Regions from separate parts of the Bacillus sp. XF8 genome, predicted to be linked through region 1. Evidence: predicted binding sites of a transcription regulator. Region 1 holds the regulator's gene; each other region holds the start of a gene.
What was found. Region 1 encodes Rex, which represses fermentation and respiration genes when NADH is low (regulators of the CRP and FNR family bind a similar motif). Its sites were predicted from a motif close to TTGTGAAATATTTCACAA; they were not measured.
Positions count from the first base shown of each region.

Region 2: a site for Rex is predicted at 1,203-1,220, ahead of pflB (formate C-acetyltransferase). Genes of this name have one in related genera too.
Region 3: a site for Rex is predicted at 792-809, ahead of arcA (arginine deiminase). Genes of this name have one in related genera too.
Region 4: a site for Rex is predicted at 1,251-1,268, ahead of J4P91_RS10705 (TIGR04053 family radical SAM/SPASM domain-containing protein). Genes of this name have one in related genera too.

Region 1 covers NZ_JAGDQK010000054.1:5,030-7,242, reverse strand. The annotation lists gene J4P91_RS25950 (CPBP family intramembrane glutamic endopeptidase) at 106-849, shown strand; gene J4P91_RS25945 (YdiK family protein) at 852-1,043, shown strand; gene J4P91_RS25940 (redox-sensing transcriptional repressor Rex) at 1,072-1,701, opposite strand; gene J4P91_RS25935 (ABC-F family ATP-binding cassette domain-containing protein) at 1,886-2,213, shown strand, end outside.
Region 2 covers NZ_JAGDQK010000024.1:33,528-35,740, reverse strand. The annotation lists gene J4P91_RS16070 (serine hydrolase domain-containing protein) at 1-926, shown strand, start outside; gene pflB (formate C-acetyltransferase) at 1,331-2,213, shown strand, end outside.
Region 3 covers NZ_JAGDQK010000025.1:49,452-51,664, reverse strand. The annotation lists gene argR (arginine repressor) at 175-624, shown strand; gene arcA (arginine deiminase) at 901-2,133, shown strand; gene argF (ornithine carbamoyltransferase) at 2,164-2,213, shown strand, end outside.
Region 4 covers NZ_JAGDQK010000016.1:107,089-109,301, reverse strand. The annotation lists gene J4P91_RS10720 (cupredoxin domain-containing protein) at 1-2, shown strand, start outside; gene J4P91_RS10715 (BA_1872 family lipoprotein) at 465-845, shown strand; gene J4P91_RS29575 (SMI1/KNR4 family protein) at 799-1,086, shown strand; gene J4P91_RS10705 (TIGR04053 family radical SAM/SPASM domain-containing protein) at 1,325-2,213, shown strand, end outside.

The DNA.
Region 1 (2,213 bases):
CAAAAAAATAATAATAGGGACAGTTATTATGTATCCCCGGCTGGATATTTACATGTTATCCCGCCTTATCTCATAAACTAGAGTTAGAAAGGATGGTTAACCAATTTGAAAAAACAATATTGGTGGATTATAGTTACATATATTCTGATGCAATTATCGGGAATTGTTGGAGTGTGGCTCCTTTTCAAAACAGGACTATACGATAATATGGCGGTTTCACGAGAGCAAAAAATACAAATCATGGCTGGGCACTGGTCAATCATCAGCTTTTTTATTGCATTATGTATTATACTTTGGCTACTTAGAACCGATATCCGCGAAAGACATTTAGATACTAAGCGAGCTAGTATTTCTGCTACAATCGGCTGGATATTTATCGGTTTCTTTTTAGCTATGTTTGCTCAAGTAATCGCAGCTAATATTGAAATGCGATTATTAGGGATTAAGCCCGGTTCTCAAAATACCCAAGATTTGATGGAAATAGCAAGAGCTACTCCATGGTTTCTTATTGTTATCTCTATCATCGGCCCTATTTTAGAAGAGATTGTCTTTAGAAAAATTTTATTTGGAACACTCTATAAAAGATTTAATTTCTTTATCGCGGCAATTATTAGTTCACTTGTTTTTGCAGCAATTCACTTTGATTTTACACATTTGTTAGTATACACTTCCATGGGACTTGTTTTCGCTTTTCTATACGTGAAAACAAAACGAATCATCGTTCCTATTATGGCTCACGTTACGATGAATTCACTAGTTGCAATAACCCAAGTAGTAGTAAGTAACGAACAAATACAAGAAATGATTAAACAAGCAGAAAAAATGCAAGGATTTATCGGAGGATTTTAAATATGAGGAACTCACCATTGTTCATGGCAGCACTGTATTTCCTTCTCGGATGTGTCTTTACACGTTTCGCAATTACGAACGTTACAGATACAATTTGGAACTTTTGGACAATGCTGTTTGCTGCTATGGCAACAATTGATTTTAATTTGGCACTTCGACTTATCTTAGTCAAATTTACAAAGAAAAAGCAATAATAAAACGCAGAGGGATTTCCTCTGCGTTTTATTGTGGATAATTTTTCAAAAAATAAACGAGTGTTTGTAATTCTACAGCTAAATCAATATGATGAATTCTTATATTTTCTGAAACATTTAATCGTGCCGGTGTAAAATTTAAAATTCCATGTACATTTGTTTCGGCCAATCGATCCGCTACAGCTTGTGCAACGGTAGCAGGCACTGTTAATATTGCCACTTGTATATCATTTGTTAAACGTTCTTCTAATTCATCTAAATGATATACAGGAATTCCTCCGATTTCTTTTCCAACTTTCTCTTCATTGACATCAAACGCCATTTCAATCTTTGTATTATTATTTTTCGTGAAATTGTAATGTAAGAAAGCGGTCCCTAAATTACCCACTCCAATAAGTGCTACACGTGTTATATCATCTTGATCGAGCGTTTCTCGGAAAAATGATAGTAAATAATTCACATTATACCCATATCCCTTTTTCCCTAACGCTCCAAAATATGAAAAATCTCTTCGAATTGTCGCGGAATCTACCTTCACCGCTTCACTCAATTCTGCCGATGAAACACGTTGCTTACCAGAAAGAGATAAGTTTTGGATAAATCGATAGTATAGAGGCAATCGTTTGGCAGTGGCCTGTGGAATCTTTTGCTGATCCATATAACCTCTCCTCTCTTCCTATCTTTGTTCATAGACTTAAAACAAATACAGAAGTTTAGCACTTATGACTTTCCTTGTATAATAGAGAGAAGACTTCTCTCTTTATTTTAAACTATACACTATTTTTAGTATGATTGAGAAATATAAACATGGCAAAGTTAAGAAATTATTTGAGGTGAAAACATTGATTTTATTACAAGTGAATGGGCTTTCAAAATTATACGGTGCTGAAACAATTCTTGCAAACATTAAATTGGAAGTTCAAACAAAGGATCGCATTGCACTAGTTGGTCGAAATGGTGCTGGAAAATCCACATTATTAAAAATAATTGCCGGTGAACTATCTCACGACGGTGGAGAAATTATAAAGCCAAAAGATGTTTCAATTGGGTACTTAGCCCAAAATACTGGTTTAGAAACTTCTTTAACAATTTGGGATGAAATGCTTACCGTCTTTACTCATCTGCAGCAAATGGAAAAGAAACTTCGAAGGTTAGAGCAGGAAATGGGTA
Region 2 (2,213 bases), on a different contig from region 1:
ACGAGTATTTAAAGAGCAAAAGTTTTAGTGGGACAGCAGTTGTCGTGAAAAACGGAAAAGTACTTTTAAATAAAGGATATGGGCTGGCAAATCGAGAAAAAAATATACCAAATAATTCTGAAACAACATTTTATATTGGCTCGATTTCAAAGGCATTTGTAGCAACAGCAATTATGCAGCTAAAAGATCAAAATAAAATTCAAACAGAGGATACAATAGCGAAATATATTCCTGATTTTCCAAGAGGTAGTGAAGTTAAGTTAGTTCATCTATTGACACACACATCTGGAATTCCTGAATATGAGGCAGGTGCAGATGATATTTCTCATGAGGAATTGTTGAAGCGAATTGGACAACAAAAACGTTTATTTAATCCAGGTGAAAAATGGAAGTATTCGGATTCGAATTACTCAATACTTGGTTACATCGTTGAGAAAGTTAGTGGGCAACCGTTAGAAGAATATATTAAACAACATATTTTTGATGTTGTAGGCATGAAAAATTCAGGTTTTGGTACAGAATTAGAGAAAACAAAGTATCCTTCTACTGGTTATAAGATTGTAAATAATAATATGACAGTACCTGCTATTCCGAGCATGTCACAATTATATGGAAATGGCGATATATACACGAGTGCAAATGATTTATATTTATTTAATGAAGCGCTATTTTCTGGGAAGCTAATATCCAAAGAAAGCTACGATCAAATGTTTACAGCCTTTAAAAAAGATTATGGATTTGGTTGGTATGTAAATCCGGGAAGTTACTCTAATCACGGTGTAATGCCGGGATGGAATTGTTTAAATGGATTTAGTAGAAGTGGTAATGTGTATGTTATTTTATTATCTAATATTCAAAATAACATTAAATCATTTGGTACGATTAATAATGATATTTATACGATGTTGCAGCATATTGAAGTGTAAGAGACTATCTTTATTGTTTTAAATTATGTATCGATCTAATCAGGAGATATATTTAGTTTATTATGAAAAGAAGTGTACCAAACAGGTACACTTCTTTTTATTCTGTTTTAAAAAAACTATAACAGAATAGGGGATAAGGGTATTACAGTTTAAAATGGGTATGACTCTTTATACTACAGAATAGGATTCGTTTATAAGGGTACCAAAAAAATACAATTAAGGAAAGAGTTAATTTAAAAGAGTTTTAATTGAAGTTAATACTATGTGTATAGTAGTTTGCTCAATATTTCACAAATGTGTCACAACTATCTCGTTCGCTTTTTCAAAAAAGTAGTATTCTAAATGTGTAAGCTGTTATATAAAAAATCTTAGTCCTGTACTAATCAAAAATGGAGGAGATTAGGATGACTCAAGTATTAGAAAATGTAAAAAACGCATGGGCAAACTTTAAAGGTGAAAAATGGAAAGCAGAAATTGATGTTCGCGATTTCATTTTAAATAATGTAAACGTTTACGAAGGAGACGAATCTTTCTTAGCGGGAGCAACAGAAGCAACGAAACAACTTTGGGATCAAGTAATGGATTTAACAAAACAAGAACGTGACAATGGCGGCGTCCTTGATATGGATACACGTATCGTTTCTTCTATTACATCTCATGGTCCTGGATATTTAAATAAAGATACTGAAAAAGTAGTTGGTTTCCAAACAGATAAACCATTTAAACGTTCTTTACAACCGTATGGTGGTATTCGTATGGCAGAACAAGCTTGTGAAGCTTATGGATACGAAATGGATAAAGAACTTAGTCGTATTTTCAGAGATTGGCGTAAAACTCATAACCAAGGTGTATTTGATGCATACACACCAGAAATGAGAGCGGCTCGTAAATCAGGTGTTATTACTGGTCTTCCAGATGCATATGGCCGTGGACGTATTATTGGTGACTATCGCCGCGTAGCATTATATGGCGTTGATCGTTTAATAGAAGCGAAAAAAGAAGATTTGAATTTAACTGGCGGTGTAATGAGCGAAGAGACAATGCGTTTACGCGAAGAGTTATCTGAGCAAATGCGTGCACTTCAAGAATTAAAACAAATGGCAGCTTCTCATGGTTTTGATATTTCTAAACCAGCAACAAATGCACAAGAGGCATTCCAGTGGTTATACTTCGCTTATCTTGCAGCAATTAAAGAACAAAATGGGGCAGCGATGAGCCTTGGACGTACTTCTACATTCTTAGATATCTTCATTGAAAGAGATCTTGAAAATGGTACATTAACAGAAG
Region 3 (2,213 bases), on a different contig from region 1:
ATACATTGAATAGAGAAGAATTGTTCTAGCAGTACTAAGAACTTTTAAAAATAAGACGGATAGTTTTATATATCATAAACTATGAACGTTTCCGCAATATTTAACCTTGTCTCTTTCGGATGGAAATTATAGCAAGATATAATAAAACTATAAATATTCGAAAGGGTGTCTTTTATGAAAAAAGAAAAAAGACAACGACTCATTAAACAATTGGTGAGAGAGTATGAAATAGATACACAAGAGAAATTAGTAGAATTATTAGAAGAACAGGGTGTATTGGTTACACAAGCGACAATTTCGCGAGATATTCGTGAGTTAAATTTAATAAAGGTAACTTCTTCAAGAGGCTTAACTATATATAAGGTTTTCTCAGAAGATAGTTTACAAACTGATATGAAGTTAAAGAAAAAATTGAGAGAGGTTGTCATAAGGGTTGATTATGTAGATCAATTGACGGTTATTAAAACATTACCTGGTAATGCCCACGTTATCGGTGCTTTATTGGATTCTTTAGACTGGAAAGAAAAAGTGGGATGTATATGTGGAAATGATACATGCCTTGTAATTTCTCGATCAGAATCGGATAGGAAGGTTCTAGAGGAAAGGTTGAAATTAATTATGTAAGTGAAAATCCTGTTTCTAATCGTTACTAGAAACAGGATTTTTTTTAGAATTTTAATATGAATTAGTAAAGCGTTATTCATTATATATACGTAATATACAGCTGTTTTGTAAAATGTAGGGTGAAAAAACTTATAAACATACAAATATATATTATTTTAAAAAATAACTTGTGAAATATTCCACTTAATAATGTTAACGTTTTCACAAAGTGAAAAGCACGTACCAGTTATTATGTACTTGTAAGGCATCAAACAAATTTAAAAGGAGGTACAACAAATGAAACATCCGATACATGTTACTTCAGAAATTGGGGAATTACAAACAGTTTTATTAAAACGTCCTGGTAAAGAAGTGGAAAACTTAACGCCAGATTATTTACAGCAATTATTATTTGACGATATTCCATACTTACCAATTATTCAAAAAGAACATGATTATTTTGCACAAACATTACGCAATCGGGGTGTTGAAGTTCTTTATTTAGAAAAACTAGCAGCTGAGGCGTTAGTTGATAAAAAGCTTCGGGAAGAATTTGTTGATCATATTTTAAAAGAAGGACAGGCTGACGTAAACGTTGCACATCAAACTTTAAAAGAATATTTACTTTCCTTTTCAAATGAAGAATTGATTCAAAAAATTATGGGTGGTGTGCGGAAAAATGAAATTGAAACAAGTAAGAAAGCACATCTATATGAATTAATGGAAGATCATTATCCATTTTATTTAGATCCAATGCCAAATTTATATTTTACTCGTGATCCAGCAGCTACTATAGGTGACGGTTTAACAATTAATAAAATGAGAGAGCCGGCACGGAGACGTGAATCATTGTTTATGGAATATATCATTAAGCATCATCCACGATTTGCAAATCATAATGTGCCAGTTTGGTTAGATCGTGATTATAAGTTTCCAATTGAAGGTGGCGACGAGCTGATCTTAAATGAGGAAACAATTGCAATTGGAGTATCTGCTCGTACTTCAGCTAAAGCAATTGAGCGTTTAGCTAAAAATTTATTTAGTCGTCAAAATAAAATTAAGAAAGTACTAGCAATAGAAATTCCAAAATGTCGAGCATTTATGCATTTAGATACAGTATTTACAATGGTCGATTACGATAAATTTACAATTCATCCAGCTATCCAAGGACCAAAAGGAAATATGAATATATATATTTTAGAAAAAGGAAAGGATGAAGAAACTCTAAAAATTACACATCGTACATCTTTAACTGAAGCTTTAAAAGAAGTATTAGGTTTAAGTGAATTAGTACTTATTCCTTGCGGAGGAGGAGATGTAATTGCTTCTGCTCGTGAACAATGGAACGATGGATCAAATACATTAGCAATTGCGCCAGGAGTAGTTGTTACATATGATCGCAACTATGTATCCAATGCTTTATTACGTGAACATGGTATAGAAGTTATTGAAGTATTGAGTTCGGAATTATCTCGCGGTCGTGGGGGTCCACGTTGCATGAGTATGCCAATTGTTCGAAAAGATATTTAGTATAAATAACGGAGAAAGTAGGGATGAATCATGTTGATGACTAAACCAAACTTAAAAGGAAGAAGTTTTCTTGCTGAAAA
Region 4 (2,213 bases), on a different contig from region 1:
AACAAGCAGGGCCAATCGGTCACATTAATTGAGTAAGTATCGCAAAAATTATCAAACTTTTTTATAAAAGGATGATTTAATTGATTATAGAAAAAGCATGTTTTGATCAATCTATTTTTCAAAACATGCTTTTTCTATTTGCTCTTTTATCAAGGTTTATTAAGTTAATTTAATCAAACTTTATTTCAATGTTACAACTGTTTATAAAAGTATGTGTCAAAGTTCTATAATGAAAATAAAAATGAAATCGAACGTTCAAGAGAATCTGTATTAAAATTTACAAAAAGAAATGTAGATTAAGTAAATTTACGGGAGTTTATTAGGCTGAAAGGATGCGGATGTCATACAGGTTATCATAAATTACAATTTTTTATTTTGATGAGTATATTGGCTTATCAAAAAATGATAAAATAGTTACCGCAATGGTAAAATTTTATCATGATAAAAAAGAAAGGGGAATCTCTATGAAATTGCTACGTTCATTTCTCATTCTCACTCTTGTTGTATTGTTAAGCGCATGCAATACAGCAACAAAAGTCACAAAGGTTCAAAACAATGGCGAAACGACTTTGAAAATTGGCTCCCTGCAAGGGTATCACGATGTGCAAACGATTAAAGCTGAAAAAGGAAATGTGGAAATTCCTTATGAGGCAGCCGTTGAAGAAGGTACGATTTTATTGCAAGTCACAAAAGACGATAAGGTCATTTATGAAGAAGAAGTCACTTCTCAAAAAGAAGGTTTGCTTTCTTTTGAAGCGCCAAAATCCGGATCATATGATTTAATTGTACGCGTGAAGGGTGAAGAAAAGAAAGCAAAAGGAATTCAAATACATACGAAGCTATGAAAAATCGGCAAGCGGAGTGTACCCGCTTGCCGTTTCCTTTTATAACCCAATACAGCCTGAGATAGAGGGAATTATTCCTTTTGCTAGAGATCCTTTCGGAAATCTAATATGTTTTGACTATCTTGCGGATAAACTATCACCAACAATTGTATTTTGGGATCATGAGGAACAAGGAGAAGCAGCTATAGAGATAATTTGTCATACATTTTCAGAGCTATTAGATGGAGTACATGATGATTAAAAATCTATTAAATTAATTAGAAAAGTAAAGGGAATACATATAAATTTTGAATATACATTTATCTTCTAAAAAAGCACCTCTTATACAAATAAAGTGAACCCAATTAATGAGACATGAACAAAACACCCCCTGATAAAAGTTTTGCTTTATACTAGAAATTTCATGCGTGATGTATCTCACAACATGAATGCTTATATAACTTTACAATTAGAATATAAATCGATGGGAGGTTTTAATCTTGATTAATCGTGATTTTAATAAAAATCCATTTATTGTAATATGGGAGTTAACAAGAGCATGTCAATTAAAATGTATTCATTGTCGTGCGGAAGCTCAGTATCATCGTCATCCTCTTGAGCTAACATTTGAAGAGGGGAAAAAACTAATTGATGATATATATGAAATGGATAATCCAATGCTTGTTTTTACTGGCGGAGATCCGTTAATGCGTCCGGATGTATATGATATTGCGGATTATGCGGTAAAAAAAGGTGTTCGGGTATCCATGACACCAAGTGCTACCCCAAATGTTACAAAAGAAACGATTCGAAAAGCAAAAGAAATAGGGCTTGCTAGATGGGCATTTAGTTTAGATGGACCAACAGCTGAAATACACGATCATTTTAGAGGGACAGATGGGTCATTTGAATTAACAATGAAGGCGATTCGTTACTTGCATGAATTAAAAATTCCTATTCAAATTAATACTGTTGTTTCTAATTATAATGTGAATGTACTTGAAGATATGGCAATTTTAGTAGAAGAATTAGATTGTGTGCTGTGGAGTGTATTTTTCTTAGTTCCAACGGGGCGCGGCAAGGAAACAGATATGATTTCACCAGCTCAGCATGAAAGGGTATTCCAATGGCTATATCAACTAAGTAAAAAGGTTTCTTTTGATATTAAAACAACAGCCGCTCAGCACTATCGACGCGTTGTTATTCAACAAAAAATGAAAGAAAATAAAAAAGTAGATCAGGCTATTCAATATCAGGATGTATTAATGAATGGAATGACGGGGCAAATTGATGGACTTGGACGTGCTCCAAAAGGGGTAAATGATGGAAACGGTTTTGTATTTATTTCTCATATTGGAGATGTATATCCAAGTGGGTTATTACCTATCA